DNA from 2 places in the Nonomuraea sp. NPDC050643 genome. Region 1 is predicted to be linked to the other one. Evidence: riboswitches for the same ligand, from Rfam matches in the RefSeq annotation. Region 1 holds a riboswitch; the other holds the start of a gene.

Region 1 (15,822 bases):
CGGGCGACCACGATCGGATTCGTCTTCCAGTCGTTCCACCTGGCCGCCAAGATCCCCGCGCTGGACAACGTGGCCGACGGCCTCGTCTACACCGGCCTCGGCCGGGCCGAGCGGCGCCGTCGGGCCGCGGCGGCGCTCAGGCGGGTCGGGCTCGGGCACCGCCTGGACCACGAGCCGCACGAGCTGTCCGGCGGTGAGCGGCAGCGCGTGGCCATCGCCAGGGCCGTGGCGGGCGACCCGCCGCTGCTGCTGGCCGACGAGCCCACCGGCGCCCTCGACTCGGTGTCGGGCACGGGGGTGATGGAGCTGCTGCACGAGCTGAACGCGGGCGGCACCACGATTGTGATCATCACGCACGACCGGGAGATCGCCGCCAGCCTGCCCCGGCAGGTACGGATGCGCGACGGCCGGATCCTGTCCGACTCCGCCACGGACTCCGAATCCGGGCCCTGGTCCGAGCCCGCGCGATCCGGGGTGGCGTGATGACCGTCATCGAGGTGCCGCGGCCGAGACTGTCCCCGGCCAGGATGCGGCCGGGCGACGTGATGCGGGTCGGCGCGGTCGGCCTGCGTACGCGCCCGCTGCGGGCCTTCCTGTCCGCGCTGGGCATCGCCATCGGCATCGCGGCCATGGTCGCCGTGGTCGGGCTCTCGTCCTCCTCGGGCGCCGAGCTCGACCGCCAGCTCTCCGCGCTGGGCACCAACCTGCTCACGGTCTCGTCGGGCACCACGATCATGGGCGAGGCGGCCCAGATGCCCAAGGACGCCGAGGCCATGATCGAAAGGATCGGCCCGGTCGAGTCGGCCTCGGCGATCGGCAAGCTCCCCGAGGCCAAGGCCTACCGCTCGGAGCAGATCCCCGAGGCCCAGACCGGCGGCCTCAGCACCTACGCCAGCCGCCTCGACCTGCCCGCCACGGTGGGCGCGACGCTGCGGAGCGGCACATGGCTGAACGCGGCCACCGAACGCTACCCGGCCGCCGTGCTCGGCGCGACCACGGCCCAGCGGCTCGGCATCGGGTCGGCCGGGCCGGACGCGCAGGTCATCGTGGGCGGCCTGCGGTTCACGGTCGTCGGCGTCCTGGAGCCGGTGCCGCTGGCCACCGAGCTGGACAGCGGCGTCATGATCGGCTGGCCCGTGGCCGAGGAGCGGCTCGGGTTCGACGGCCATCCGACGATCCTCTACACCAGGTCGGAGGAGGCCAGGCTGGAGGCCGTACGCCAGGTGCTGGCCGGCACGGCCAACCCCCAGGCGCCGAACGAGGTGGACGTCTCCCGCCCGTCGGACGCGCTGGCCGCCAAGCAGGCGACCAGCCAGGCGTTCGCGAACCTGCTGCTGGGCGTGGGCGCGGTGGCCCTGCTCGTGGGCGGGGTCGGGGTGGCCAACACCATGGTCATCTCGGTGCTGGAACGCCGGGCGGAGATCGGGCTGCGGCGCTCCCTGGGCGCCACCCGGGGGCAGATCCGTACCCAGTTCCTGGCGGAGTCGCTGCTGCTGTCCGCGATGGGCGGGGGCGGCGGGGTCCTGCTGGGCACGGGGGTCACGATGGGTTACGCGCTCTACAGCGGCTGGCCGTCCGTGGTGCCCGCCTGGGCCACGATCGGCGGTCTGGCGGCGACCCTGGTGATCGGCGCCATGGCCGGCCTCTACCCGGCCATCCGCGCCTCCCGCCTGTCACCGACGGAGGCCCTGTCCAACCCCTGACCGTGCCTCCGCGCGGAAGACGGCCCCGGCGGCGACGAGGCGGCACGCGCGCTCGGCCCAGGCGAGCGCGCGCCCGGCCTCCGGAATCACTCCGCCGTGCGGCAGGCGTCTTGTCCAGCTCCGGGATCAGTCGGCCGTGCGGCAGGTCGTCTCGCCCGGCTCCGGTATCAGTCGGCCGCGTAGCAGGTCGTCTTGCCCACCACCTGGACGCCCGGCCTGTCACCGGACAGCACGGTCAGCTCGAACGTCAGCCGCGTCTCCGGATGCCGCAGCACCGCCACGTCCTGCCCGTCGTCGTCGCGCAGGTCCAGGTCGTCGACCACCATGTCATAGCCCATGGCCTCAAGCCGGGCCAGCAGCCCGCTGGAGTCCGCGGCGAGGTCGCTCTCCCCTCGCAGGAACCGTCGCACCTGACCCGGTACGCAGGAGCGGTCCTCGACCTGCTCCATGCCCGACAAGTGCAGCTCGGTGGCGCTGACCAGGCTGCCGGCGTCGGTGTTGAGCCGCCGGGTGGCCGCCTCGAGGGTGGGCGGCTGGGACGAGGTCGAGCAGGCCGTCATCGCCACGACGCAGAAGAGCACCGCGGAAAGGATGTGACGGCGGGCGCGCACAATCGGACAATATCGGAGATCGCTTATGACAACCTGTCAAATCACGCAGGAATCACAAACGTGTCTTCCGTCAATCTGACATAAAGCTCAAGATTCCGGGCACGCCCTCCAGGGCGTACGACAGGCGTCCCCACCGGAGCCGAATGATCTTCGAAACCGATGGCCAGGTGAACGTGACCCTAGTTCCGCACCCCCACGGCCTGCACATCGCCGGCGAGATCGACTACGGCAGCCACCATCTCCTGGCCGGCGGCCTCGACGGCGCGATCCTGGACGGCCGGAGCGACATCCGGCTCGACCTGTCCGGCCTGACCTTCATCGACGTGGCGGGGCTCCGGCTCATCGTCACCACGGCCGCCCGCCTGTCGCCGGGCCGGCGGCTCGTCCTGGCCCCGCTCTCACCCATGGTCCGCCGCCTCCTCGCCCTGACCGGCTGGCAGCACGCCCCCGGCCTCCACATCCCCTGAGCGCGGGTCGAGCAACTGGGCGGCCAGCGTGCGGTGGGCCCACTCCTGCCACCGCTCCGGCGACCACGCCCGCTTCTCCACGAGCAGCAGGTAGAGCTCGGGCCCGAGCAGCCCGTACAGCACGTCGGCCGCCGCCTCCGGTGAGACGCCGGGCCGGGCGCCCGGCTTGGCCATGAGCGCCTCGGCCGCCGCCCGCTGCACGACGTAGCGGGGATCGACGTCCTGCGGCCAGCTCGCCGCCACCTCGGGGTCCATCGCCACCGCCGCGTCGAGGACCTTGGTGATCGGCGCCACCCTGGCCAGCACGGCGGACGTGCCGCGCACGTGGGCGCGCAGATGCTCCGCGGCGCTCGGCGTGGCCATCGCCGCCGCGAACCAGGGCCGGTCCATGGTGGCCAGCGGCTCGTCGTCGCCCGCGATCGTGACGTCCACCAGCTCCTTGAGCAGCGTGCGCTTGTTGCCGAAGACGAAGTAGATCGTCTGCACGGCCACCCCGGCGAGCTCGGCGACGTCCTGGAGGTTGGTGACGCCGTAGCCGTCGCGGACGAACAGCTCGCCGGCCGCCTTCAGGATGCGCCTCCGGGTCTCCTGGGCCTTCTGTGTCCGTTTGCTGACCCTCTTGACGTCGCTCATGGCTGTAGCTTAACTCTAGTTACGTTCACTAGAAGTCAACTCTAGATAAGGACTACAGCGATGGCCTTCATCCGTACCGTCCGCTTCACCGCCGACCCCGCCGACGCCGACCAGGTCCTCGCCCGGCGCGCCGCCCTGATCGCGGCGGTCCGCGCCGGCTTCCCCGGCCTGGCCGAGACCCGGCTCACCCGGATCGACGAGGGCACCTGGGCCGACCACTGGCGCTGGAACTCGCGCGCCGAGATGGACGCCGTGATCGCGGCCGGTCCGTCGCTGCCCGAGGCGAAGTCGGCGTTCGAGGTGGTCAAGGACGCGAGCGTCGAGCTCGGAGAGCTCGTCGACGAGCGCTGACCGCACCCGGGCCCGGCGGGGGAGGCGCCGGGCCCACCAAGCCGGACGTCCCGAAGCCGGGCCCACCGAAGCCGGGCCCACCGAAGCCGGGCCCGTCGAACGGGCCGGTCAGGGGCGCCAGCGCCGTAGCCCCGTGTCCCGTTCGTACGGCTGCGCGTCCGGATACGTCAGCAACTCCACGGTCCCGCCCCACGGCGTCCGGCAGTAGGCGAACCGGTTGCGCTCACCCGCCTCGGGCCCAGGCAGCGGCACCGGATCGGCCAGCCGGGTCCCGCCCGCGTCGGCGACCCGCCGCAGCGCCGTGTCCAGGTCGTCCACGTACAGGGCCACGTGCTGCCACCCCAGATCGCACGGGATGACCGCCCCGGCCTGCCGCGGCCCGCTGAACTCGAACAACTCGATCCCGGGCCCGTTCGGCAGCCGCAGCATGCGCACCGCCACCTCCGCCGTGCCCTGCGGCACCCCGAGCCGCCGCTCGGTCGCCCAGCCCCCTCTGGGGCCCTTGCCGCGGGGCAGGGTGTCGTAGAGGACCTCGGCCCCGAACGCGCGGGCGAAGAACACCGTCGCCGCCTCGAGGTCGGGCACCGTCACCCCGATGTGGTCGATGCCGCGGACCGTCATGGGCCACCTCCAGTCGTGGGCGGGTCCGTCATGAGTGCCACTCCCTGAGCCGACCGGCCAGCCCCCGGTCGTCCACGCACCGGCCCAGCCCGAGCGCCACGGAGTCCATCGGGCGTTCGGCCCGGCGTACCGGCATGTGCAGCGCCGCGCGCAGCCGCCGCTCGAGGCCGCGCAGCAGCGCGCCGCCGCCGACCAGCACCGCGCCCCGCTCGCCGAGATCGGCGGTGAGCTCGGCCGGGCAGCGCGCCACGGTCTCCACCGCCTCGCTCACGACGGCCTCGATCGGCCGGTCGGCGGCCTCGTCGATCGAGCGGACGGGCAGCGGCAGCGCGCACGACCGGCCGCTGTCGGGGTCGCGCGCCATCACCACCACCTGGCCGTGGACGTCGGTCCGCCGCTTGGCCGACTCGGCCTCGGCCTCGTCGAGCAGCAGCCCGTGCTCGCGTTCGACCAGGCGGATGAGGGACATGTTGACGGCGTGCCCCCCGAAGGGCACCGCCCCGTACGCGACCACGGTCCCGCGCGAGAGCACCGCGATCCGGGCGGAGTCGCGCCCGACGTCGATCACCATGCTGCCGGGGCAGTCCCTGACCGGCAGCCCGGCGCCCATCGCCGCCGCCAGCGCGTGCGGGATCAGCACGATCCCCCTGGCCTCGGCCTCGAACGCGATGTCGTGCAGCGCGGTCCGGTCGATCGGGGTGGAGTCGTTGGGCAGCGCCATGACGATGCGCGGCCGGAAGAACGGATGCCGGTGCACCTTGCGCAGGAAGTGCTTGATCATGCGCTGGGCGAGCTCGGTGTCGGCCGGCAGGCCGCCGCTCACGGGCCAGCGCGTCTGACCGTCACCGTCGCGCGCCGCCTCGGCGCCGTACCGGATGACCTTGCCCGTACGGTCGTCGAGCGTTACCGCCGACGGCTCGTCGAGCACGATTCCCTTACGCCTGACGTAGATCCGGGTGCTCGCCGCACCGAGATCCATCGCCAGGTCACGACCCAGGAGACTCATCGGCGGACCGGGGGCTCGACCATCATGTTCCGCTGTATTTCCCGAGCCGCTCCAACACAACACCAGGAGAATGGAACGGATCCACCGCGTAAGGTACAGCCGTGCTCGACTACGACCTCGAGGCCGAACGTTACGACGAGACCCGCGGCGGGCTCGCGCGCGCCACCGCCGCCGCGGAGGCCGTGCGCGCGCTGATCCCCGGCGGCACGCTGCTCGACGTCGCGTGCGGCACCGGGCTGGTAACCCGCGAGCTGGCCGGCCGGGGCCTGCGGGTGCTCGGCGTCGACGCCTCGGCGGGCATGGCGCGCGTCGCCGCCGGCCGGATACGCGTGGCGCTCGGCGACAGCCGCAGGCTGCCGGTACGCGACGGATCGGTCGACGCGGTCACCACGATCTGGCTGCTGCACCTGCTCGACGACGCCCGCCCGGTGATCGCCGAGGCCGCCCGCGTGCTGCGGCCGGGCGGCGTCTACGTCACGACCGTCGACAAACGCGCCGCGCACGGCCCCGGCGGCCGGCCCGACCCGCCCGACCGGGCCGCCCTGGTCGTCGCGGCGGCGGCCGGGCACGGCCTGCGAGCTGCGGGGGAGGCCGAGTTCGTGGGGCACGGGCAGGGGCGTTCCGGCCCCGATCCGGTGTTCCGCCTCCTGGCGTTCGGCCGGGTCTGAGGCCGGTTTCGCGTCATAAGCGGGGTCATGCGAAGCTGTGATTGTCCCCAACACCATGGAGGTCCTCATGGCGGAATCACCGGAGCCGGAAGTCAGCGAAACTCCCGAGGACGAGCTGAAGCGCAAGTTCCGCGAAGCACTGGAGCGTAAGCGCAACCAGCACGCGGACTCGGGCGCGGGTGGCAGGGGCGTCGACCCATCGAAGATCCACGGGGCGCACGGTCCGGCTGCGAGTAAGAGATCATTCAGGCGCAAGAGCGGCGGCTGAGGCTGGAATTCACGGGGGTACGGCATGCCGTGCCCCCTCTTGCTTTACCTATATAGGTAGATCTTCTACTCTTTGATACGAAAAGTTTGCGTTTGTCCGATTCGGTAGTTAGAGTGAACGCCATTACCAGCCGGTGACCTAGTCCTTACCCAAGAAGGACAGCCGGTTGGCGCCGAATCCCGAAGCTCGGGAACCGGGGAACCACCTCACTGGGGTGAATCCGGCCACGTGCCGGTAGGGCATCTCCACGCCCGAACCCGTCAGCTAACCCGGTAGGCGTGATGGAGAGGACACTTTACTTAATGGACCACCGCGTCGTACCCCCAGACAACGCCGTGCCGGCCGCCGCCCGCTGAGCGGCCCCCTTCCCAAGGCTTGTTCTTGCGCTCCACATAGCACTGTTGGGCGTTCTGCCCTGCTATGCCCCCACCTTTTCGGAGCGCAATTCCCCTGTCCCCCCGTGAAGGGCTTTAACTTTTCATGTCTTGTTCTGGCCTGCGTGCCCTCGCCATGCTTACCGCCTCCACCGTCGGTGCGCTGACCATCGCCGGGACGGCCGCCCACGCCGACTCCGACACTGACGAGAAGATCCTGCTCAAGGGCTCCACCACCGCGTCGTACTTCTGGGACGACTCCTCCGGCCGCGCCGGGGACACGGGCCTGCCCGCCAGTGGCAAGCCCATGCAGAAGGGCCTGGCCGCCAGCCCGAGCTGGCCGCTGCTGACCGAGGGCTACGTGGTCTACAAGGGCAAGAAGATGCCCTTCTTCGTCGGTGACCGCGGCCCCGGAGTCCCCTCCAACCGCGGCATCATGCTGGACCTCGACGCCAAGACCTTCGCCGACCTGACGGGCGGCTCCTTCAACTCCAGCACGCTGGGCGTGGACGGCGTCGGCGGCCAGGGCCACATCAAGGTCGACTACGTCATCACCAAGTGGGGCGACGGCGTGGGCAAGAAGAACTATCCGGTCGCCTTCTCCACCGGCGCCTGGTCCAAGCGGGACAACAACCCGGCCAAGCCCCCGCAGATCCTGGCCGAGGAGAAGCCTGCGGAAGAGAGCGCTCCGCAGGGTGGCGGCATCGCCATCGAGGCTCCCGCCCAGGACGGCGGCGGGGTCACCGAAGCGGCCGCTCCCCAGGGCGAGCCCCAGGAGGCGAGCGTGGTGGGCGGCGCGCTCATGGCCGGCGCCCTCGCCATGGCGGGCGGCGGCGCGGTGCTCGGCGGCGAGCGCCTGCGCAGGCTCGTCAAGCGCTGACTTTACGAGGCCGGACTAGAATGCCATTCTAGTTCCGTGACCACCCGCGTAGCCGTCAACGGCATCGAAATCGCCTACGAGAGCTTCGGCTCGCCCACAGGGCGGCCCCTGCTCCTCATCATGGGGCTCGGCGCACAGCTCATCCACTGGGACGAACGGCTCTGCGAGCTCCTGGCGGAGCAGGGACACCACGTCGTACGGTTCGACAACCGCGACACGGGCCTGTCCACGCACCTCCACGACCACGGTGTTCCCTCGACGGGATCGCCGTCGCCGTACCTGCTGGACGACCTGGCCGACGACACCGCCGGGCTCATGGACGCCCTCGGCTGGAGCTCGGCCCACGTGGTCGGCGCGTCGATGGGCGGGATGATCGCCCAGACGCTGGCCATCCGGCACCCGGCGCGGCTGCTGACGCTGACCTCCATCATGTCCACGCCGGGCCCGGCGATCGCGCCGCCCGCGGAGGCCGCCGCCACGGTCCTCATGACCAGGCCCCCGGCCGACCGCGAGGCCGTGCTGGCGCAGGCCGTGCGGACGTGGTCGGTCATCGGCTCGCCGGGCTACGAGCTGGACCGGGAGAAGATCGTCATGATGGCCGGGCTGGCCTTCGACCGCTGTTTCGACCCGGCGGGCACCGCCCGGCAACTGGCCGCCATCATGGCGTCGGGAGACCGTACGGAGGCGCTGGCCGGCGTACGCGTGCCCACGCTGGTGCTGCACGGTGAGGCGGACCTGCTCGTCCCGCTCGCGGGCGGCCAGGCGACGGCGGCGGCCATTCCGGGGGCCCGGCTGGTGACGTATCCGGGGATGGGCCACGACCTGCCCGCGGCGCTCTGGCCCGACATCGTCGCGGAGATCACGAAGCTGACCGGCGCGTGAGCATGGCGACGGCCCGCGACCGGGCGGGCACGGGCCGTCGCGGGCCTGGTCAGACCTCCAGTTTCTCCTCGATGGCGCGCATCTGGTGCCGGGCCATCGCCAGGTTCGCGCGTCCGCGGTCGAGCGCCAGGTAGAGGAACAACCCCTTGCCACCGCGCCCCGAGATGGGACGGATGATGTGGTATTGCCCGCTCAGCGTGATCAGGATGTCCTCGATGCTGTCCTTGAGACCCAGCGAGTCCATCGTGCGGAGTTTGGCCTTGACCACCTCCGTGTTACCGGCCGCGGCGACCTGGAGATCCAGGTCTTTGGAGCCGCCGAGCGTGCCCAGTGCCATGCCGCTGCCATGATCGACGACGGCCGCGCCCACCGCGCCGTCGATCGCCAGCATCTCCTTGAGAGAGACGTCCATGCCTGCCATGTTTCTTCCTCCCTTTCTGCCTGGAACGGTTCAGTGCTTGCGTGCTGCGACGGCGGCCACTCCGGCAGCCGTCTTCCTGCCCTCCAGCCGCAGCAGCCCGACGTTCGCGCCGGGTCCGGCCAGGACCGTGAGGACGATGGTGGGGCCGGCGGCGTAGAAGGCCACGAAACCGGCGGTGCCGGAGATGAGGGTCTCCTCGAACGCTCCCTGGCCGGTGATGATCAGCATCCGCCTGCTCATCGCGAGCAGCGCCGCCGACAGCGCCGCGGCCTGCTCGGCGGAGTCTCCCGCGGCCTCTCCCGCCGCGTCCTCCCCGAAGTCGCAGGCGATCTGCAGGCCGTCCACGGTGCAGGCGACGCTTCCGTTCACGCCCGGGGTGCGCTCGCGCAGGAGCGCCATCTCCTCCAGAACCTCTTGCCGTAACTCCACCCGTGGCCTCCTCCTGAGTGAGGGGAACCTCACGACAGCTCCTCGAGCGCCTTCTTCAGCCGCATCAGCAGCGCCAGGTCGGTTGGATCACCCGTTATGGGCGGGCCCAGCGGCAGGGCCGGCGCCCCGGGATCGTGGGGCGGCCGCGCGTGCGCCGGTTGCCGCGCCCGCACCGGCAGGCCGCCCTGCGGGTCGTCGTCCGGAGCCTTCCGGCGCTTCGGCAGGCCGCTCGGGGGCTCGTCGTCGGGAGCCTTCCGGCCGTCCGCGCGCCGGTCCGGGGCCCGTCCCGGCTCCGGCGCGGCGAGCAGCCCGGAGGCCGTCAGCCGCCGGACGGCCAGCAACACCGAGTAGCCGGACCGGCCCATCAGCCTGGCCAGCTCCAGCGGGGTCGCCTTGTGGTCGGCCCTGACGATGACCTCCCACTGGATCCGGCTCAGCGTCACCCCGTGACCCGGCAGCCGGGGCACCGGTCGTACCGGGAGGGTGTCCACGTCGGCGGACGGCCAGATCTGGGCGAGCTGCGCCCGCCGCCGCGCGCACTCCCGCACCAGGCCCGACACGTCGAAGAACCACTGATCGCCCAGCCAGTGCCGCTCCCCGGGGCGGAACTTGGGCCGTGTCCCGCTCAACGGCAGCAGGAAGAAGGCCGCGTCCAGGACCACGCCGAGCACCGCGTACTGCAGCTCGCCCTGGGTGACGGGCCCCTCGGCGAGCAGCCGCGCGCAGCCGCCGTCGGCCGGCAGGCCGCGCAGCGCCGACTCGCTCATCACGCCCCTGGCCGCGAGCAGGCGTTCGACGCCCGGCGTCTGGGCGCACTCCATGTACGTCACGCGCCCGTCGGACAGGAAGATCGTGCCGGTCCTGCCGAGCCGGAGCGCCCCGGTGGAACGCTCGCGGGCGAGCCCGGCCAGGAGGGTGTCGAGCCTGCTCATGGGTCACGTCGTCAGGCGGCTGGAGATGGAGCTCAGGCGGTGGCGTGCCAGAGCCAGATTGGATCGTTCCAGGTCAAGGCGTACGTAGATGACCAGCGGCCCCTCGAACACCGTCTCCAGCAGCCTGAGCAGATGGTGGCCCTTGTCCGTGGTGACGAGCATGTCGTCGATGCGGACGACGTCGCCCGGACACGTGCGGGCCAGGCCGTCGGTGGTGGCGCGCAGCGCCTCCGTGAGCGCGGCGGCGGAGCGGTCGGCGTCCACACCCGACGCGCTGCTGAAGGCCACCGCCATGCCGCTGGTGTGGTCGACCAGCATGGCGTCCAGTGCCCCGGGTATGGACATGACCTCCGCCAGGCAGGTGTCGATTCCGAGCACGTGACCTCCCTCGCCGTGGTGGGAACGAGGAAAGCGTAGGGGTACGGAATCGCGGCTTCATCAGGCGAAGCGCCGGCGTGGCACTTTTATACGGCTACGTCGTAGAAAACCATCACCGTTACGAATAACTGTACGATTTATGAGAATTTCTCGCGGCAACGAAGAATTTCCCCGACATTCCGCTCCGCCCACGAGGCCACCACGGAGACCGGCTCGTGCAGCGAGCGCCCGAGCTCGGTCAGCGTGTACTCCACCCGCGGCGGCACCTCCGCGAACACCTCCCGCGTCAGCAGCCCGTCCTGCTCCATGGCCCGCAGCGTCTGCGTCAGCACCTTGGGCGTGACCCCGCCGATCCGCGTCCTGAGCTGCGTGAAGCGCATGGGCCCGCCGACGAGGCAGAGCAGCACCAGCACCGACCATTTGTCGCCGATCCGATCAAGAACCACCCTGGTCGGGCAGTTCGGGTCGAAGACGTCGCCGGTATCCATGAGGTACTTATAGCACGATGAAGTAACCAGTATCAAAGAGATACTGTTGCACCATGAAGATCCTTCTCTTTGGCGCGACCGGCATGGTCGGCCAGCGCATCGCCGCCGAACTGAGCTCCCGCGGCCACGACGTGACCGGTGTCAGCCGCCGGGGCGGCCCCGTCAAGGGGGACGTGCGCGACACCGCCACACTGGCCGAGGGCCACGACGTCGTCATCTCCGCCATCGCACCGCCGCGCGACGGCACCGAGCCCGAGGGCCCCTTCCTCGACGCCAACCGCGCCCTCGTCGAGGGGGTGCGCGCGGCCGGCGTGCGGCGGCTGATCGTCGTCGGCGGCGCGGGCAGCCTGGAGGTGGCTCCCGGCCTCGACCTGGTCGACACGCCCGACTTCCCGGAGATCTACAAGAAGGAGTCGCTGGCGGGGCGCTCGGCGCTGCGTCTCTACCGTGAGGTCGAGGACCTCGACTGGACGTTCGTCTCCCCGGCGGCGGAGATCGCGCCGGGGGAGCGCACCGGGGTCTTCCGGGTCGGCGGCGACACGCTGCTGGCCGACTCCGAGGGCCGCAGCTTCATCACGGCCGAGGACTACGCGGTCGCGATCGCCGACGAGGTGGAGAAGGGCGCCCACCCGCGTCAGCGCATCACGGTGGCCTACTGAAGGCGTCTACTGATCGGGCTCGTCGGGGAGCAGGGCCCGCTCGTCGGGCTTGTGTACGAGGATGTTGTCCACGTACGACTTCACCGCCGTGGACAGCCCGACGTCGGAGCCCTCCTCCTCTGACAGGTACCAGCGGTGGTCGAGGATCTCGTGGAAGAGCTGCGCCGGCTCCAGCTTGCCGCGCATCCCGGCGGGAATGGCCTCGACCGTCGGCTGGAACACCTCCGCCAGCCACCGGTGCGCCACGATGGCCTCGTCCTCGTGCCGCAGCCCCTTGGCCACCCGGAACCCGTCGAGGTCGTTGAGCAGCCGCCTGGCCTGGTTCTCCTCGACGTCGAGCCCGGTCAGCCGGAGCAGCCGGCGCTGGTGGTGCCCGGCGTCCACGACCTTGGGCCGCACGATCAGCCGGCCGGTGCCGACCTTGCGCCGCACCATCATCTCGGCGACGTCGAAGCCGAGCAGGTTGAGCCGCCTGATGCGCTGCTCCACCCGGTGCCAGTCCACCTCTTCGATGATCTCGCTCTGCGTGATCTCGTCCCACAGGCGGTGGTAGCGGGAGACGACGTCCTCGGCGGTCTCCATGGGGTCGATCGACGGGTGCAGCAGCCCGCCGGCCTCCAGGTCGAGCATCTCGCCGAAGATGTTCGTGTGCGCGGCGTCGATGTCGCCGAGCCGCTGCCCCTCGCTGATCATCGGATGCATCTCGCCGGTCTCGGCGTCCACCAGGTACGCGGCGAACGCGCCCGCGTCCCGGCGGAACAACGTGTTGGACAGCGAGCAGTCGCCCCAGTAGAAGCCGTTCAGGTGCAGCCGGACGAGCAGCACGGCCAGCGCGTCGAGCAGGCGGGTGAGCGTGTCGGGCCGCAGGGTGCTCGACATGACCGCGCGGTAGGGGAGCGAGAACTGCAGGTGCCTGGTGATCAGTGCCGCGTCGAGGCCCTCCTCGCGGCCGGTGACGTACGCCACCGGCTCCACGGAGGGCGCGTCGAGCCGGGCCAGGTCCCAGAGCAACTGGTATTCCCGTTTGGCGTAGCGTTCGCTGATCTCCTTGATCGCGTACACCTTGCCGGAGAGCCGGGCGAAGCGTACGACGTGCCGCGAGATGCCGCGCGGCAGATCGACCAGATGGTGTTGCGGCCAGTCTTGGAGCGGAACCTCCCAAGGGAGGCGAATCAGGTCAGGGTCGCCTAGTGCGCCAGTGATCTGAAGGGGCATTTGCTCAGGATATGGTGCATTGGTGGACGAGTTTCTCAACTGGTACTTTTCCGACCGTCCCGTCGTGGCCAGTGCGCTGGGGGCCGACGGCTACGATCACACCCTCGGAGACCTGACCGCCGCCGGCTGGGCCGCCCGCGAGCGGGAGCAGGTTCGCTGGGTCGAGCGCCTGTCGGCCGCCGAGGCCCCGACGCCGGACGACGCGATCGACAGAGATCTCGTCCTGTCGCAGCTCAGAGGCTCGATCGCGATGGCGTCCTGGCCCGAGTGGCGGCGCGACCCCAGCCTCTACCTCACGGCGATCTTCGGCTCGATGTTCCAGCCGTTCCAGCACCGGCTCAAGCCGGAGCCCGAGCTGGTGGCCGCCGCACTGTCCCGGCTGGCCGAGGTGCCCGGCGTGCTGGCGGCCTGCCGCGCGAACCTGGACCCCGACCTGGCCGCGCCGCTGCTGGTCAAGCGCGGCCTCGGCCAGGCGCGCACCGGCCGCAACTTCCTGACCCGCACGATCCCGTCCATGGTCGCGGACACCGCCCTGCGCGCCAAGCTGGCGGAGGCCGCCGAGCCGGCCGCGCGGGCGTTCGACGAGCTGGTGACGTTCCTCGAGGGCTTCGAGTGCGGCGGCACCTGGCGGATGGGGGAGCGGCTCTACTCCACGCTGCTGCGCGAGCGCGAACTGCTCGGCTACGGCGCCGCCGAGCTGCACGCGAAGGGCCAGGCCGCCTGGGCGGAGCTGGACACCCGGATGCGCGAGGTGGCGCTGCGGGTCAACGGCACCGAGGACTGGCGGGCGGCCATGGAGTTCCTCATGGACGACCACCCGGCGACCCTGGCCGACATGCGGGCCGAGTACGACACCGAGACCCAGCGGGCCCGCGCGTTCGTCAAGGAGCGGGACCTGGTCACCTTCGCCGAGGGCGAGGAGTGCCACGTGCTGCCGTCGGCCGAGTACACCCGGCCGGTCCTGTCCGTGGCCCACTACCTGTCGCCGCCTCCGCTGAGCAGCTCGCGCACCGGCGTCTTCTTCGTCCCCTACACGCCGGACGACTTCACCGAGGAGCAGGTACGCCAGCGCCTGCGCACCAACTCGCGGGCCCAGATGCCCTCGATCGCGGTCCACGAGGCGTATCCCGGGCACCACTGGCACCTGTCGTACATGGCGGGCAACCCCCGTACGGTCAGGAAGGTCTTCCGCACGCCGTACTTCACCGAGGGCTGGGCCCTGTACGTCGAGAAGCTCCTGCACGAGCAGGGCTACTTCGACACCCCGGCCACCGAGCTGGCCCACCTGGACTGCCGGATCTTCCGCGCCGCCCGGATCGTCGTGGACACCGCGCTGCACTGCGAGGACATGTCCATCGAGGAGGCCGAGACGTTCATGGCCACGAAGGCGTCGCTGTCGCCGGGCACCGCGCAGGGCGAGGTCAACCGCTACTGCGCCTGGCCGACGCAGGCGCCGTCGTACCTCACGGGCGCCATCGAGATCGACCGCATCCGGGCCTCGTTCCGGGGATCGGCGAAGGAGTTCCACGACCGGATCGCCGGGTCCGGCGGGCTGCCCCTCGGCCTCGCGGAGCAGGCCGCCCTCTCATAGGCCCTCTCATAAGCGCGGGAACTCGGGCGGGTTGAGCGCCCGATCGACCACGGCGGCGAGCTGCTCCTCCGTCAGGATGGTGGGCCTGCCGACGCCGAGCCCCCGCACGTACACCTCGCACAGCCACTCCAGCAGCCGGGTGGCCTCGAACGCCTCCTCAAGGGTCGCCCCGATGCTCACTCCGCCGTGGTTGGCCATCAGGGCGGCCCGCTTGCCCTCCAGGGCGGCGCGCACGTTGGCGGCCAGCTCGGGCGTGCCGTAGGTGGCGTAGCCGGCCACCTTGACCACGCCGCCCAGCAGCAGCGCGTTGTAGTGCACCGGGGGCAGCTCGGTCATCGTCGTGGCCACGACCGTCCCGAACACCGAGTGGGTGTGCACGATGGCCTGCGCGTCCGTGGTCTCGTAGACGGCCAGGTGCATGGGGGTCTCGCTGGAGGGCTGGAGGTCACCCTCCACGAGACGGCCCGCCATGTCCACGATCGGGCACGTCTCGGGCGTCAGCCGGTCGAGTGCCACGCCCGAGGGCGTGACCGTGACGAGGTCGCCCTGGCGCACGCTGAGGTTGCCCGAGGTGCCGATGACCAGGCCGAGCTCGACGGCGCGGCGGCCGTACTCGCACAACTGCTCACGGAGGCTCATGTGCTGGCAATGTAGTCGGTCGTCCGAAATGCGGCAATCGCTCAGAGGCGGTCGAGCGCCTGCAGCATGAGGCGCTCGATGTCCACGCGGGTCAGTCGGCCGGGGTAGAGGAGCAGGTGCAGGCTGAGGCCGTCGACCAGGGCGAGCAGGTGCTCGGCGAGGTCGTCGAGGTTGTCGCCGGTCTTCAGCTCGCCGGCCGCCCGGGCCTGCCCGAGCAGGTCGCGTACGGCGGCGCGCAGCTCGCCCGCCTCCGCGCTCTGGACCTCGGCCAGCCGCTCCGAGGCCAGGCTCCGGCTCCAGAAGCTGACCTCCAGCCGCGTCTCCTGCGTCCGCTCCGCGTCCAGCGGCAGGTTGTCCAGCAGCAGCTCGCGCAGGGCCGCCAGCCCCGTCACGCCCTCGACCTTGCCCGCCAGCCGGGCGCGGATGCGCTGGTGGGACTGGCGCAGCGCGGACAGCAGGATCTCGTCCTTGTCGGTGAAGTAGTGGGCGAGCACTCCGTTGGAGTAGCCCGCCTCCTTGGCGATGGCGCGTGTGGTGGCGGCGTCGATGCCGTCCCTGACGATCACCCGGCGGGCCGCTGACAGGACCTCGCGCCTGCGCTCGTCG
Region 2 (15,822 bases), on a different contig from region 1:
GCGTACGCATTCCGCGCGGCTCGGAGGTGGCGCTGCTGTTCGGCTCGGCCAACCGGGACCCGGCGGTGTTCGACGACCCCGACCGGCTCGACGTCGGCCGCGCCGACAACCCGCACATCTCCTTCGGCGCCGGCATCCACTTCTGCCTGGGCGCGCCCCTGGCCCGCATCGAGCTGATGGAGTCGTTCGGCGCCCTCCTGGACCGGGCGGCCGAACTGGAGCTGCGGCGGGAGCCCGTCTGGAAGCCCGGCTACATCATCAGGGGCCTGCACTCCCTGGAGCTCAACGTCGCTGGCTGAGCCAGCCGAAGCCACCGAGCCCCGACGGATCGATCAGCTCGCCCTCCTCGGAGGCCCGCGCCAGCGCCCTGAGGTAACCGCGCGGATCGACCCGGGCCAGGTCGATCGGCGGGCGGGCGCCGGTGATCCCCAGCTCCCGCAGCGCGTCGCGCTGTGTGGACAAACCTGTGGATGACGCTCCGGCCCGCCGCCCGGCGTCCGCGCACGCGTCGAGCGCCACGTGGGCCGTGATGTCGCAGGTCCCGTCGGGTACGGGCGTCACGACGGCCCCGTCGCGGTAACCGGTCAGCGTGCCGTGCAGCGGCCGGTTATCCACAGGATGTGCATAATCCACGGCGATGGCCCGGCCTGCGGTGAGACGTACCAGGACCGAGGCCCAGGCCTGGTCGCGGGGTCTGCCGATCTCGGCCCGCGAGCCCACCCGCGACAGTGGCCACCACCGCTCCAGCCAGGCGCGATCCGCCGGCCGCAGCGGCCCGCCGAGACGCTCCTCGCCCGTGTGCACGTTGACCATGATCAGGCGTGGCCCCTCGGGCGTCTGCTCGACCACGTCGAGAGGCACGTTGTCGAGCCACTCGTTGGCGATGGCCAGCCCGGTGATGTCGGTGGGCAGGCTTCTGGACCAGGTGATCCGCTCGGGCAGCCCCTCCGGTCTGGAGGACAGCTCGACGGCCGTGACGCGGAGCCGGTCGCGCAGCGCGGGCTTGGCCAGGGACAGCACGTGGGAGAGCAGCGCTCCGTCGCCCGCGCCGATGTCCACCAGGTCGAGCACGTCGGGCGCGCCGAGATCGGCGTCCACCTCCGCCAGGAGCGCCAGCACCGCCTCCGCGAAGGCCGCCGAGGCGCTGACCGAGGTGCGGAAGTGGCCGGACGGGCGTTCGCGGAGGTAGAAACCCTCCTCGCCGTACAGCGCGCGCTCCGTGGCGGCGCGCCAGGTGAGCCACATGACCTGGACTATCTCATGACTGCACGTCGATACGCATCGTCATCCAATGACTACTCAATGTCGCGAAGTTGCGATAACGTTTACCCATTGTCATCGAGTGACTTCGCTCCGCCATCCCCTAAGTGGCGGAGCCGGTCGTTCCGAACAAGCACCTGCGGCTTCAGGCCGCGCAACTGAGAGGAGCCCTCGTGCTGAAGAAGGTCATGGTGGTCGCCGGAGCCGTCGCCATGGTGTCGCTGGCCGCCCCGGCCCACGCCGACATCACCAGCGGCAACGGCGGTGTGGCTTCCGGCAACCAGGTCAAGATCCCGATCAACCTGCCGATCAACGTCTGCGGCAACACCGTCGCCCTTGTCAACGTCCTCGGCGGCGTCGCCGGCTGCAAGGGTGGCGCCAACGTCTACGCGCCCACCCACCACTGAGCATGTGGTGAGCCCGGGCCGGCGCAGGCCGGCCCGGGCTCGGTCTTCCGGTCGGCAGTCGGCGAACCGCCGGCCGGCGCACCTCCAAGAGGTCGCGCAATCCATGCGGGCGTCGGGTTCCCTTCCGGGACTCGGCGCCCGCTGCCATGCGATGAACCCCTCTCCTCATCTCTCCCGACAGGGGGTGCACCGTTTGTATGCCCTTGTCGCTTTTGTCGTTAACTCAACGCGCGGCAAAACACCAGTCACAAACTCAGTCCCCCCTGCCCGTTACCCTGGTCCGCAGTGCCATTACGAACGAGACGGCCACGCCGCCCCACCATCGCGGCGGGCTTCTCATTCGCAGGTCGACAGGGGTGTGACGTGATGGACGCAGGGGATCGCCCGGCACGGCTGACTGTCGGCGTGCTCGGGGCGGGCAAGGTCGGCTCAGCCCTCGGTGCCGCGCTGGCGCAGGCCGGACATCGGGTCGTGGCCGCGAGCGGGGTGTCGGACAACTCACAACGATGGGCCTCTGAGCGGCTCGGACTCAAGCCGTCCAGGCCCGACGAGGTGGTGGCGGCAGCCCAGCTCATTCTGCTCACCGTGACCGACGACGCGCTGCCCGACCTCGTCAACGGCCTGGCCAGCACGGGGGCCGACCTTCAGGGCAAGATGCTGGTGCACACCAGCGGCGCCTACGGCCTGTCCGTGCTCGACCCGGCCGCCAGGGCCGGCGCGCTGCCGCTCGCGCTGCACCCGGTGATGACGTTCACGGGCCGAGACGACGACCTCAACAAGCTCACCGGCATCTCCTACGGCGTGACCGCGCCGGAGATGCTGCGGCCCGTCGCCGAGGCGCTCGTGATCGAGATGGGCGGCGAGCCGGTCTGGATCGCCGACGCCGACCGCCCCCTCTACCACGCGGCGCTGGCCGGGGCGGCCAACCACATGGTCACCCTCATCGCGGAGTCCTCCGACCTGCTGCATCGCATCGGCGTCGAGCATCCGGGCCGGATGCTGGGCCCGCTGCTCGGGGCCGCGCTCGACAACGTGCTGCGGCTGGGCATCGCCGGGCTCACCGGCCCCGTGGTGCGGGGTGACGCGGGCACCGTGCGCAAGCACGTCGACGCGCTCATCCTGGCCGCGCCCGAGGCGGCCGACGCCTACATCGCGCTGGCCCGGCTCACGGCCGACCGGGCGCTGGCCGCCGGATTGCTCAAACCGGAGGAGGCGGAGCGGCTCCTCGATGCGCTGGGGGGCAATATATGGACCTGACCGACGCACTGGGAGGGCACCATGGAGCTGATCGTCGCCAAGAGCCGGGAAGACCTGGTCAAGGCACGCCGTGACGGAACGGTGGCGCTGGTGCCGACCATGGGGGCGCTTCATGAGGGCCACCGGTCGCTGATCAGGCAGGCCCGCGTTCGTGCCGACCAGGTCGTGGTGAGCATCTTCGTCAATCCCCTGCAATTCGGGCCTAGCGAGGATTTTTCGCGCTATCCACGTACATTCGACGCCGACCTCGACGTGTGCCGGGCCGAGGGTGCCGACGTGGTCTTCCATCCCGACGCCGACGACCTCTACTCCGCCGACCGCCAGGTGGGGGTCTCGGCCGGTGAGATGGGCCGGGTCGTCGAGGGCGCGTTCCGGCCCGGTCACTTCGACGGCGTGCTGACGGTCGTGCTCAAGCTGTTCAACCTGGTCCAGCCCGACCTGGCGGTCTTCGGCCAGAAGGACGCCCAGCAGCTCGCCCTGATCCGCCGCATGGTCGCCGACCTCGACTTGCCGATCGAGATCCTGGGCGCGCCGACCGTACGCGAGCCCGACGGCCTGGCCCTGTCCAGCCGCAACCGCTACCTGTCGGAGGACGACCGGCGGGTGGCGCTCGCGCTCTCGCGGGCCCTGCGGGCGGGCGCGGCCCGGCTCACCCCGGCGGAGATCCGCGCGGCGGCGCGGGAGGTGCTCGACGAGGCCGGCCCCGGGATCGACGTGGACTATCTGGCCCTGGTCGATCCGGCCACGTTCGCCGAGGTGAGCGAGTCGTTCGCGGGCATGGCCGTGCTCGCGGTGGCCGCGCACGTCGGCGCCACGCGGCTGATCGACAACGTCACCCTCACCTTGAATCCCGCCTGAGGCGAATTACCGTCGAAGGCATGACGGACGAGGAGTTACGGGACGAGCTGCTCCGGCGCATGGAGATGGACCAGGCGATGCGCGACCCGGCCAAGGGCTTTCCGGGCGACAGGCGGCTCGCGCGGCTCCAGCGGCTCGACGAGGGCAACACGGCCTGGCTCTACTCCGTCGTGGCCACGCGTGGCTGGCCGCTGATCTCGCAGGTGGGGGAGCGGGCGGCGCGGGCGGCCTGGCTGCTGGCGCAGCACGCGACCTCGCTCAGGGTGCAGCGGCTGTTCCGCCAGGTGATGGCCGACGCCGTGGAGTCGGACGAGGCGTCGTCGCGCGACCTGGCGTACCTGGAGGACCGCGTACGCGTGCGCTCCGGCCGCCCCCAGTTGTACGGGACCCAGTTCCACCACGGCGCGGGCGGCCTCGAACCCATGCCCATCGAGGAGCCCGAACTGCTCGACGAGCGGCGGCGGGCCGTGGGCCTGGAGCCGTTCGCCGAGTACGAGGCGTTCATCAGGAAGACCGACACCCTCTGAACCCCCCGGGGCATGCTCACGCTTCTCCAGGCGTTATCGTCATAGTGACGAAATCGCCTCAGTGAGGAGACCCCCAATGAGTGGACCGGCGATTCCCCTGCGTCTGACCGCTCCCGCCCCGGGCTGGACCGTCGAGGCCGACGTGGTCGTGGTGGGCTCGGGCATCGCGGGCCTGACCGTGGCCCTGCGATACGCCGAGCTGGAGCCGGCGGCCAGGGTCCTGGTCGTCACCAAGGACGTTCTGTCATCGGGGTCGACCCGGTGGGCCCAGGGCGGCATCGCGGCCGTGCTCGATCCGCGTGACACCCCTGAGGAGCACCTGAACGACACCTTGCTCGCGGGGGTCGGGCTCTGTGACGTGCGGGCCGTGCGGACGCTGGTGACCGAGGGGCCCGGCGCGCTGCGGCGGCTCATGGCCCGTGGCGCCCGCTTCGACCGGACCCCCGACGGGGAGCTCCAGCTCACCCGCGAGGGCGGGCACCGGCGGCGCCGGATCGTGCACGCGGGCGGCGACGCCACGGGGGCCGAGGTGCAGCGGGCGCTCGTCGCGGCGGTCCGCGCCGGCTCGATCGAGGTGATCGAGCACGCGCTGGTGCTCGACCTGCTCAAGGACGCCGAGGGCCGGGCCAGGGGCGTCACGCTGCACGTCATGGACGAGGGCGCGCGTGACGGGGTGGGCGCGGTGCACGCCAGGGCGGTGGTGCTGGCCACCGGCGGTATGGGCCAGGTCTACGCCGCCACCACCAACCCCGCGGTCTCCACCGGCGACGGCGTGGCCCTCGCGCTGCGGGCCGGGGCCGTGGTGCGCGACCTCGAGTTCGTCCAGTTCCACCCCACCGTGCTCTGGCTCGGCACGGGCTCGACGGGCCAGCAGCCGCTGATCTCCGAGGCGGTCAGGGGCGAGGGCGCCTTCCTGATCGACCACGAGGGCGGCAGGTTCATGGCCGGGGTGCACGAGCTGGCCGACCTGGCGCCGCGCGACGTGGTGGCCAAGGCCATCATGCGCACGATCCGCGAGACGGGCCGCGACCACGTGTTCCTCGACGGCCGCCACTTCGGCCGGGAGAAATGGGAGACCCGCTTCCCCACGATCTACGCCGTCTGCCGCGAGCACGGCATCGACCCGGCCACCGAGCCGATCCCCGTCTCCCCGGCCGCGCACTACGCCAGCGGCGGCGTCCGTACGGACCTGAGCGGCCGCACCTCGATCGACGGCCTGTACGCCTGCGGCGAGGTCGCCTGCACCGGCGTCCACGGCGCGAACCGGCTGGCCTCCAACTCCCTGCTCGAAGGGCTCGTCTTCGCCGAGCGCATCGCCGCGGACATCCACGCGGCACGCCCCGAGCCCGGCCACCCGATCGCCGGCCAGGCCGCGCCGGGGCTGGTGGACCCGAGGGTCCGGCCCAGGATCCAGGGCCACATGAGCACCGGGGCCGGCGTGCTGCGCAGTCGCGAGTCGGTGGCCACCACCGCCAAGGCGCTGCGCGACGCCCGCTGGACGCCCGTCGCGGTGCCGGCCTGCACCGAGTCCTGGGAGGCCACGAACCTGCTCACCGTCGCCACCGTCCTCACCGGCGCGGCGGCGGCCAGGCTCGAGACCCGCGGCTCACACTGGCGCGAGGACTACGACAGCCGCGACGACAACGACTGGCTGGGGCACCTGGACGTGACCCTGACCGAGGAGGGCCTCCGCATGACCTACACACCGCACCGGGACACGATGCCGGCGCGTCTGGCGCAGGAGCTGACCGCCGCCGGGCTGGACCCGGCCGAGGTGGACACGCTGATCGGCCGGGCGCTCGAGGAGGATCTGCAGGAGGCGGGCGACGTGACGAGCCTGGCCACCATCCCGGCCGGGCAGCGGGCGGCGGCCGACGTGGTGGCGCGCAGGGACGGCGTCGTGGCCGGGCTGGCGGCGGCGGAGGCGGTGTTCGTCCGGCTGGGCGCGGGGCGTACCGAGCGGCGGGCCAAGGACGGCGAGCGCGTGCGGGCGGGCGACGTGCTGATGACCGTCGAGGGCCCGGTGCGCGCCCTGCTGACGGCCGAGCGCACGGCGCTCAACCTGCTCACGCACCTGTCCGGGGTGGCCACGCTGACCGGCAGGTGGGTGGAGGAGATCAGCGGCACGGGCGCGCGCGTGCGCGACAGCCGCAAGACGCTGCCGGGGCTGCGGGCCCTCGAGAAGTACGCCGTGCGCTGCGGCGGCGGCGTCAACCACCGGATGTCGCTGTCGGACGCGGCCCTGATCAAGGACAACCACGTGGTGGCGGCCGGAGGCGTGGCCGAGGCGTTCAGGGCGGTCAGGGAGCGGTACCCGGACCTGCCGATCGAGGTGGAGATCGACCGGCTCGACCAGTTGGAGGCCGTGCTGGATGAAGGGGCCGAGGAGATCCTGCTGGACAACTTCACGGTCGAGGACACGGCGCAAGCCGTACATGTCGTGAAAAATCGGGCGAAAAACAGGGTTGCGCTTGAAGCCAGCGGGGGATTGACCTTGGAATCGGCTCGTGATGTGGCGGAAACTGGCGTTGACTACCTTGCGGTGGGAGCGCTAACGCACTCAGCGCCGGCCCTTGACATCGCACTGGATTTGCGGGGGTAATTAATGCTGCTCACGATCGACGTCGGCAACACGCACACGGTGCTGGGGCTCTTCGAGGGCGAGGACGTCATCGAGCATTGGCGGCTGGCCACCGACGCCCGCCGCACCGCCGACGAGATCGCGGTCGTCCTGCAAGGGCTGCTGGCCCAGTCGCCGCTCCTCAAGGGGGCCGACATTGACGGCATCGCCATCTGTTCCACCGTGCCGAGCGTGCTCAACGAGATGCGTGAGATGTGCCGCCGTTACTACGGCGACGTGACCGCGGTGATCGTGGAGCCGGGCATCCGCACCGGGGTGCCCGTTCGCATGGACAACCCCAAGGAGGTCGGCAGCGACCGCATCGTGAACTCGCTGGCCGCCATCGACCAGTACGGCGGCCCCTGCATCGTCGTCGACTTCGGCACCGCGACCTCGTTCGACGCGGTCTCGGCCAAGGGCGAATACGTCGGCGCGGTCACCGCCCCCGGCATCGAGATCTCCGTCGACGCACTGGCCGCGGCCGGGGCGCAACTGCACAAGGTCGAGCTCGTCAGGCCGCGTTCGGTGATCGCCAAGAACACGGTCGAGGCCCTGCAGGCCGGCATCATCTACGGCTTCGCGGGCCAGGTGGACGGCATCGTCGAGCGTATGGCGGCGGAGCTGGCCGACGACCCCGACGAGGTGACCGTGGTGGCCACCGGCGGGCATGCGGCGCTGGTCGTGGGCGAGTCGCGGTCGATCGACGTACACGAGCCGTGGTTGACACTCATCGGGCTGCGGCTGATCTACCACCGCAACACCGCATGACGGAACAAGCGGCCCCCCACTCGGGTAAGGGGGCCGCTTGCGTATGTGGAGCCATTCGCATATGTGGAGCCGTCACTCGCTCTCGGCGGTGTAGAGGTATTCCCAGTGGCCGCACTTCGTGGGGTAGCTGCTGTGCGGGCCGATCTGGCAGACCTTCGCGCGCAGGCTGAAGACGTCGTGCTCCTGGAAGAAGAACTGCTTGTAACCGGGGTAGCCGCAGTACTTCTTGGCGTAGACCGGGGACCAGTCGTGGTCGAAGTCGCTGGCCTGGAACTTCACGAACGCGCACTTGCCGCCCTGCCGGTAGGTGCGGTTGTCCAGGTCGTACAGGCGGCCTCTGACCGTGACCTCGTTCGACTCCCCGTCGTGGTCCCAGTTGACGCCGACCCAGCCCTGCGCCTTGGCGAGGTGGTGCTGGGAGAAGACCGGCCCCCAGGAGTCGGAGTAGTCGTCGTAGTCGGGTGAGGTGGCGCCGGCGGCCGTCGGCAGCGCCAGGGCCAGGGCGGTGGTCGCGGCGACGGCGAGGAAACCGGTCGCGATCTTCTTGAACATCTTCTCTCCTAGAGCTCCCACTGGGCCGGTTCCCTACCGGCTCCCCCCTGAGCTCGTGAGACATTGGTAGGCGAGGGCTCTTGCAGCGGCCCTGCAGAGGGCCGACCAGTCCTTGCAGTTGGCCATATCCCCTACCCTTTGTTCTTGTGAGCGACGAACTTCCCGAGCAGATGCGCATCCGGAGGGAGAAGCTCGATCGCCTTCGCAGCGAAGGCGTCGACCCTTACCCGGTGAATTTCCCACGCACGGCGACCAACGCCGAGGTCAGGGAGAAATACCAGGGCCTGGAGCCCGACACCGCCACCGGCGACACGGTCTCGGTCGCGGGGCGCGTCATGCTCAACCGCGTGGGCGGCAAGCTCTGCTTCGCCACCCTCCGCGACGGCGGGGCCGACCTGCAGGTCATGATCTCGCTCGACAAGGTGGGCGAGGAGTCCCTGGCCGCGTGGAAGCGCGACGTCGACCTGGGTGACCACGTCGGCGTGACGGGCGAGGTCATCACCTCGCGCCGCGGGGAGCTGTCGATCCTGGCCGGCAACTGGCAGATCACCTCCAAGTGCCTGCGCCCGCTGCCGGAGAAGCACGTCGGCCTCACCGACCCCGAGGCGCGGGTGCGCCAGCGCTACGTCGACCTCATCGTCAACGACGAGGCACGGAAGATGGCCCGTGTCCGCAGCGCCACGGTGCGCGCGGCGCGCGACTTCTGGCACGAAGAGGGCTATCTCGAGGTCGAGACGCCGATGCTGCAGCCGATCCACGGTGGCGCCACGGCCCGGCCGTTCAAGACCCACATCAACGCCTACGACATGGAGCTCTACCTCCGCATCGCCATCGAGCTCTACCTCAAGCGGCTCGTGGTGGGCGGGATCGAGAAGGTCTTCGAGATCAACCGCAACTTCCGCAACGAGGGCGCGGACTCCACGCACAACCCCGAGTTCACCATGCTCGAGGCCTACGGCACCTACCTCGACTACAACGACATGGCCGACCTGACCCAGCGGATGTACCAGAAGGCCGTCCTGGCCGCCCTGGGCACCTCCGTGGTGGTGCACGACGGCGTCGAGGTCGACCTGGGCGTCGCCCGGTGGCCGCGGCTCCCGCTCTACGGCCTGGTCTCCGAGGCGGTCGGCGAGGAGATCACCACCGCCACCGGCCTGGAGGAGCTGCGCAAGATCGCCGATCGGCGCGAGATCCACTGGGACCCGAAGTGGGGCGCCGGCAAGCTCGTGCAGGAGCTGTTCGAGGCGCTCGTGGAGCACACGCTCGTGCAGCCCACGTTCGTCATGGACTATCCGCTGGAGACCTCGCCGCTGACCCGTCAGCACCGCGACAACCCACTGCTCACCGAGAAGTGGGACCTGATCGGCTTCGGCACCGAGCTGGGCACCGCCTACTCCGAGCTGATCGACCCGATCGAGCAGCGCCGTCGCCTGGTCGAGCAGTCCCTGCTGGCCGCGGGTGGCGACGTGGAGGCCATGCAGCTCGACGAGGACTTCCTGCAGGCCCTGGAATACGCCATGCCGCCGACGGGCGGCGTGGGGGTGGGCATCGACCGGATGATCATGGCCTTCACCGGCAGGAACATCCGCGAGACCATCCTGTTCCCGCTGGTCAAGCCCACCCACTGAGCGCCGCGGGGGCGTCTCACGGCATGAGCCGCCCCCGCCGGCCCGGCAGTCTCGCCAGCCCGCGCAGCACCACATTCGCCTTGTACGGCGGCTCCGCCTCGGTCAGTTCCAGCTCCGGCGCCGCCCTGGCCAGCGCGGAGAGCGCGATCTCGCCCTCCATCCTGGCCAGCGTCGCCCCCAGGCAGAAGTGGATGCCCAGCCCGAACGCCACGTGCCGCCCGGGATCCCGCGCCACGTCGAACCGGTCCGGATCGGGGAACACGGCGGGGTCGCGATTGGCCGCGCCTATCAGGGCGACCACCGGGGTGTCCTTCGGCACCGGCACACCGCCGAGCGTCGTGTCCTCCAGCGCGACCCTGGAGGTGAGCTGGACCGGCGGGTCGTACCTGAGCACCTCCTCGACCACCTGTTTGGGCCGATCGGCCGCGTGGCGCAGCAGGCCGCGCCCGGCCAGGTGCAGCACCCCGTTGCCGATGAGGTTGACGGTCGTCTCGTGGCCGGCCACGAGCAGCAGCACACAGGTGGCCAGTAACTCGGCCTCCGTCAACCCCTCGACGCCCGCCAGGGCGCTCAGGAGGTCCTCTCCGGGCCGCTCCCGCCGTAATGTGAGCAGCCCTCGGAAGTAGTCGCGAAACTCCCTTCCGGCCCGGCCGCTTTCCGATACGAGGTCGTCTGTAAGCATCGGGTCAAGTCCGCGAGCCAGGGTCTCACTCCAGCCGCGGAAACGTTCATGGTCCTCCGGGGGCACCCCGAGCATCTCGCTGATCACCATGACCGGCAGCGGGTATGCCAAACCGGACACGAGGTCGGCCTCATCCGACAGCCCGTCGATCAGCCCGGCGGTGATCGCCTCGACGCGGGGGCGGAGCCGTTCGAGCATGCGCGGGGTGAACGCCCTGCTGACCAGCCCCCGCAGCCTGGTGTGGTCGGGCGGGTCCATCCAGAGGAACGATTCGACGGGCTGACCTGGCTCTCTGTTGCTCAGGGGGCTGGAGCCGCGGCCGAACCGGGGGTCGCGCAGGAGCGTCGTACAGAGGTCGTGGGTGGTGGCGACGAGTAACCCCGCACGCGTGGGGAAGATCGCGCCACGCGCGCTCATCTCGCGATAACCGGCATAAGGATCACGCAGAAATTCCGGATTGAACGGATCAAAACCCAGCACATCCACTGGGCTCTTTGACAATGGATCCGCCGTTCCGGAAGGCTCCATGAGATCGCTCATCCGAGGCCGACCTGTCCCGACATATGGCGAGTACGTCATATATAACGGATCATGTCAATAGACCTCGTCAAGCACGGAGATTATCGTGCTTGACGACCTTTCCAAGATGCGTTTACGGTCTGCGAGGAGCAACTTTGGCCCGGTCGAGAGGCCCAAGTTCTGCTGTTGGGGGGGAGGGCTCCCGATGGATGTGCTCACTGAAGGCGTTGAGCTGAGCCATGCGGATTTGGCGTTACTGGCGGAGCTGGCCAAAGGAGTTACGGTCGATCGGGTGGGCAGACGTCTGGATATCAGCGGACGCACAGTACGCCGAAGATTACGGTGCATCTGCGACCGTATCGGCGTTGCCACGGCGATCGAGGCCGTGGCGTGGGCTGCCCGCCGCCAGTTGATCTAACGGCGTCCGGTTACGGGGAAAGCGTTCTCAGTCGGCGATGCGCACCGCGCCGGCGAACGGCCGCCGGGCGATCGAGGCGATCCGTACGACGTCACCCGTCTGCGGGGCGTGCACCATCATGCCGCCGCCGAGGTAGATGCCGACGTGATGCAGGTCGCTGTAGAAGAACACCAGGTCGCCCGGCCGTAGCTCGGAGCGGTCGATGTGCCTGCCCGCGGTCCACTGGCTGCCGGTGTAGTGGGGCAGTGAGATGCCCACCTGCTGGTAGGCGGCCATGACCAGACCGGAGCAGTCGTAGGAGCTGGGACCTTCCGCGCCCCAGACGTACGGCTTGAGCTGCTGCGTGAGCGCCCACCGCGCCGCCTGGGCCGCCTTGCCGCCGCCGGCGATCGGCAGATTGACGCGCGTCGCCCGGGTGCCGGGACGGCCGGCCTCGCCCAGGGCTCGCCTGAACAGGTTGCTCTCGACCTTGGTGACCAGCTTGGTGATCTTGTCGCGCTTGGTGTCGAGCTCGGTGACGAGCTTCTGGACCTCCGCGATGCGCGACTTGGCGCCCGACCTGGCGCGCTCGGCGGTCTCCCTGGCCTTGGTGACCTGGCTGAGCTCCTGGCCCTGCTGCTGCTCGAGCACGTACGTGGTCGCGGCGCGGTCGAGGAAGGTGTCGGGGTCCTCGGCGGAGGTGAAGGCCAGCACCCTGCCCAGGCCGCCGGTCATGTAGGCGTTCTGGGCCAGCATGGCGACCTTGGCGTGCTTGGCCGCGAGGTCGGCCTCGCTGGTCGACAGCGTCTTCTCCGCAGCCTCGGCCGCCTTCTTGGCGGTCTTGAGCTTCTCCCGCTGGTCGTTGTACTGCTCGGCCAGCGTCTCGATGTCGACGTGCAGCTTCTCGACCTGCTTGGCCATGTCCTGGAGGGAGGGCTTGGGGTCCGCGGACGCCGAACCGACGGGAACGGCGATCATTAACGCGGCGACTGTGAGACTCGCCACACCCAAGCGGTATGGCCGCCGAACTCGTTCATGAGGGCGGGCGTGTTCGCCCGCCGACTTCCCCTCACGACCGAGCGTGCCCTTCACCAACCAGCTCCTCTCATCGACGCCTACCGGGTTAGCTGACGGGTTCGGGCCGGAGCAGCCCTACCGAATGATCTCGGATTCACCCCATTGACGGCGTTGGAGGTCGCCGTCGGCGGTTCCCCGGCTCTCCTTGCGGAGATTGGGCGTGTTCCCCCCGCGACACGCGGGGAACATCGTCGCTGGACACTAATGCACTCCGGGTTCGTGCTCAACCACAACTGCCGAGTCTGTAGAGGTTTCACAACTGAAGGGTCACAAGGTGATCTCGTGCACACCCGTGCAGAACAGACTTTATGTCCCTCTTTGCCCTTGCATCTGCCGAACGCAGGTTCTCGTCGGCCGCGCGCCCATCTGACCAAGAGATGCCACAGGATGGGCCGAGACATGGGCGTTAGGGCCGAACCGTAATGACATCTGTACTCTGGAGAGCCATGGAGCAGGTGGCCGAACTGACAGTGCCCGAGACCGCGGTCGTGGTCCGGCGTGCCCGCACGCCCGACGTGCGCACGGTCAGACGCCTGGTGGACACCTATGCGGGCGCGGGCCCGCGGCTCCTGGAGAAGGCCACCGTGACCCTGTACGAGGACGTACAGGAGTTCTGGGTGGCCGAGCGGGGCGGGCAGGTCGTCGGCTGCGGCGCGCTTCACGTGCTCTGGGAGGATCTCGCGGAGGTCCGCACCGTGGCCGTGGATCCCGATAGCCGTGGCATGGGCGTCGGCCACCGGATCGTCTCGGCGCTGATACAGCACGCGAAGGATCTGGGTCTGCGACGTGTATTCTGTCTAACTTTTGAGGTCGACTTCTTCGCCAGGCACGGCTTTCGCCAGATTCAGGGCACGCCGGTCTCGCCTGAGGTGTACGCCGAACTCCTGGCCTCGTACGACGAGGGTGTGGCGGAGTTCCTCGACCTCGAACACGTCAAGCCGAACACCCTGGGCAACACCCGCATGCTGCTCCATCTGACATCGGGTGACGCGGACCTTGACCAGTTGGAAAGGTGATTGTTGATACCTATGTCGATACGTTGGGCAGCACAGGCATGTGTCCTGACACGTGCCACATGCGCACTCGAAGCGAGGTGACACGGTGAGCACCGGACAGCCGCCGTACCCACAGGACGAATCCGGCGAGAATTCTGCGCCCGCCAATCCCTGGCAGCAGAACACGGGCCGCCACCCCGGCGAGCCCGACCCCGACGCGACTGTGATCGGCTACCGGGCGGACGATGCCTACGGGCAACAGCCCCAGTACGGACAGCAGGGCTATGGCCAGCAGCAGCAGGGCTATGGCCAGCAACAGGGTTACGGCCAGCAGCCCCAGTACGGGCAGCAGCAGGGCTACGGACAGCAGCAGCAGTCCCAGCCCGACTACGGCCAGCAGCAGTATGGTCAGCAACCGCAGTCCCAGGCGGACTACGGTCAGCAATATGGCAATGCGGCGGGGCAGCAGGGCTACGGCCAGCAACCCCAGTCGGGCCAGCAACCTCAGTACGGCCAGCAGCAGGGCTACGGTCAGCAGCAGCAGGGCTATGGGCAGCAGGCCCAGTCCCAGCCCGACTACGGTCAGCAGGGTTACGGCCAGCAGCCCCAATACGGGCAGCAGCCGCAGTCCCAGCCTGACTACGGTCAGCAGGGCTATGGCCAGCAGCAGCAGTCGCAGCCCGGCTACGCCCAGCAGGGCTACGGGCAGCAGCCGCAGTCGGGCCAGCAGCCCGGCTACGGCCAGCAGCAGCAGGGCTATGGGCAGCAGGCCCAGTCCCAGCCCGACTACGGTCAGCAGGGTTACGGCCAGCAGCAGCAGTCGCAGCCCGGCTACGGTCAGCAGCAGGGCTACGGCCAGCAGCAGGCGCAGTACGGCCAGCAGCAGTACAGCGACCAGCAGTACGCCGCGGGCTACGGTCAGCAGCAGCAGGGCTACGGCCAGCCCGCCTACGGTCAGGCCTATGGCCAGCCGGTCGGCGTGCAGCCGCCCGGTGCGCCGGCGCCGCTGGCGGAGTGGTGGCAGCGACTGGTGGCGAGGATCATCGACTTCGTCATCCTCTACATCATCAACATCGTCGTCGGCCTCATATTCGGCGCGATGCTCGTGGCCTCCTACGTGTCCTCCTCCGGGACAAGTGGCGGGTTCTTCTCGACCACGGTCGTGACCATCCTCACCAGCGTCGTCGTTACGGCGATCTGGGTCGCCTTCGACTTCTTCCTGCTGAAGATGAAGGGCCAGACGGTCGGCAAGATGGTGATGGGCATCAAGGTCGTCCCCGTCGGGCAGCACATGCAGCCGGGGGGCCTGCCGACCGACCTGGCGCTCAAGCGGGCCGGGGTCACCTGGGGCGGCTGGATACTGAACGCGATCCCGTGGGTCGGCTGGCTGGTCGGCTGGGCCGTGGTGGCGCTCAACGGCGCCTCCCAGCTCTGGGACAAGCCGCTGCAGCAGACGTTCGCGGACAAGTTCGCGGGCACCGTGGTGGTCAAGATCAAGTAGCCTTCGGACATCTCGACATAGGGGCCGGCTTCCCGCCGGCCCCTATGTTTTGCCCGCGGGGCCGTACCAAAATGAGGGACCTGAGCTCCCGATGACGTGAGGTGGGACTTATGGCCGGGACACCGCCGGCGGACGCTCCGCCCGCGGAATGGTGGGAACGCCTGGGGGCCCGGCTGATTGAAGCTCTCGTCTTCGGGGTCTTCTATTACATTCTGTTCATCGCGCTGTGGGGCATCTTCCGAACTGTCGGGATGTCGGAGGTGTTCGGCGGCCGGCTGCCCGGTGTGTTCGCGTGGTTGGCGGCCGGGCTGGGTTTTGCGGGCTACGACTGGTGGGCGCATTCCCGGCATGGGCGGACGTTCGGTAAGGCGATCATGAAGATTCGCCTGGCGCCGGGAGGTCTTCCGCCCCGTGCTCTGCTCAAACGGGCCCTGGTCTATCCGGCGCCTGTCATGCTGATGGGCATTCCCGTGGTCAATCTGCTGGCCGGAATGCTCCTGTTCGTCGTCGGGATGCTCATCCTGATCGACAAGCCTCTGGAGCGGGGGCCGCACGACAGGCTGGCGGGAACACGGGTGGTAAAAGATCTTCGGTGAGCCTTGCGTACCTGGGCGGATGCCTTTTCGCAAAATTTTCGCTTGATCCGGTAAGGAGCCTGGAGAGACTGGCATTAGGCTATGGGGCGTCCGGGTTGCCGGATGTTGGCGCCCCTGCAACACGCAGGGCATCTGTGTGCCGCTATGGTCGGGTGCGGGTGGTTGTCGCCTACGTGTC

What was found. A riboswitch is a leader RNA that binds a small molecule or an ion and turns the genes downstream of it on or off. The one in region 1 is predicted to bind cyclic di-AMP.
Region 2: linked by a shared signal. The riboswitch ahead of AB0I15_RS40805 (NlpC/P60 family protein) and the one ahead of AB0I15_RS01935 (hypothetical protein) in region 1 are both predicted to bind cyclic di-AMP.

The regions. Positions count from the first base shown of each region.
Region 1 is NZ_JBFAIM010000001.1:424,077-439,898, forward strand. Features, by position in the region: gene AB0I15_RS01885 (ABC transporter ATP-binding protein) at 1-483, shown strand, start outside; gene AB0I15_RS01890 (ABC transporter permease) at 483-1,703, shown strand; gene AB0I15_RS01895 (hypothetical protein) at 1,871-2,314, opposite strand; gene AB0I15_RS01900 (STAS domain-containing protein) at 2,488-2,781, shown strand; gene AB0I15_RS01905 (TetR family transcriptional regulator) at 2,713-3,414, opposite strand; gene AB0I15_RS01910 (hypothetical protein) at 3,475-3,765, shown strand; gene AB0I15_RS01915 (VOC family protein) at 3,874-4,386, opposite strand; gene AB0I15_RS01920 (rod shape-determining protein) at 4,415-5,392, opposite strand; gene AB0I15_RS01925 (class I SAM-dependent methyltransferase) at 5,494-6,060, shown strand; gene AB0I15_RS01930 (DUF5302 domain-containing protein) at 6,128-6,328, shown strand; cyclic di-AMP (ydaO/yuaA leader) riboswitch at 6,489-6,622, shown strand; gene AB0I15_RS01935 (hypothetical protein) at 6,839-7,582, shown strand; gene AB0I15_RS01940 (alpha/beta fold hydrolase) at 7,619-8,464, shown strand; gene AB0I15_RS01945 (hypothetical protein) at 8,514-8,885, opposite strand; gene AB0I15_RS01950 (roadblock/LC7 domain-containing protein) at 8,916-9,314, opposite strand; gene AB0I15_RS01955 (hypothetical protein) at 9,344-10,246, opposite strand; gene AB0I15_RS01960 (roadblock/LC7 domain-containing protein) at 10,250-10,624, opposite strand; gene AB0I15_RS01965 (helix-turn-helix domain-containing protein) at 10,762-11,112, opposite strand; gene AB0I15_RS01970 (NAD(P)-dependent oxidoreductase) at 11,166-11,771, shown strand; gene AB0I15_RS01975 (DUF4032 domain-containing protein) at 11,778-12,986, opposite strand; gene AB0I15_RS01980 (DUF885 domain-containing protein) at 13,009-14,577, shown strand; gene AB0I15_RS01985 (class II aldolase/adducin family protein) at 14,584-15,216, opposite strand; gene AB0I15_RS01990 (TetR/AcrR family transcriptional regulator) at 15,258-15,822, opposite strand, start outside.
Region 2 is NZ_JBFAIM010000041.1:99,269-115,090, forward strand. Features, by position in the region: gene AB0I15_RS40745 (cytochrome P450) at 1-299, shown strand, start outside; gene AB0I15_RS40750 (SAM-dependent methyltransferase) at 283-1,245, opposite strand; gene AB0I15_RS40755 (chaplin) at 1,434-1,667, shown strand; gene AB0I15_RS40760 (DUF2520 domain-containing protein) at 2,034-2,924, shown strand; gene panC (pantoate--beta-alanine ligase) at 2,946-3,782, shown strand; gene AB0I15_RS40770 (DUF6624 domain-containing protein) at 3,803-4,309, shown strand; gene AB0I15_RS40775 (L-aspartate oxidase) at 4,386-6,911, shown strand; gene AB0I15_RS40780 (type III pantothenate kinase) at 6,915-7,697, shown strand; gene AB0I15_RS40785 (hypothetical protein) at 7,770-8,249, opposite strand; gene lysX (bifunctional lysylphosphatidylglycerol synthetase/lysine--tRNA ligase LysX) at 8,396-9,877, shown strand; gene AB0I15_RS40795 (cytochrome P450) at 9,894-10,976, opposite strand; gene AB0I15_RS40800 (LuxR C-terminal-related transcriptional regulator) at 11,284-11,496, shown strand; gene AB0I15_RS40805 (NlpC/P60 family protein) at 11,524-12,453, opposite strand; cyclic di-AMP (ydaO/yuaA leader) riboswitch at 12,573-12,723, opposite strand; gene AB0I15_RS40810 (amino-acid N-acetyltransferase) at 12,999-13,568, shown strand; gene AB0I15_RS40815 (RDD family protein) at 13,654-15,048, shown strand; gene AB0I15_RS40820 (RDD family protein) at 15,159-15,644, shown strand.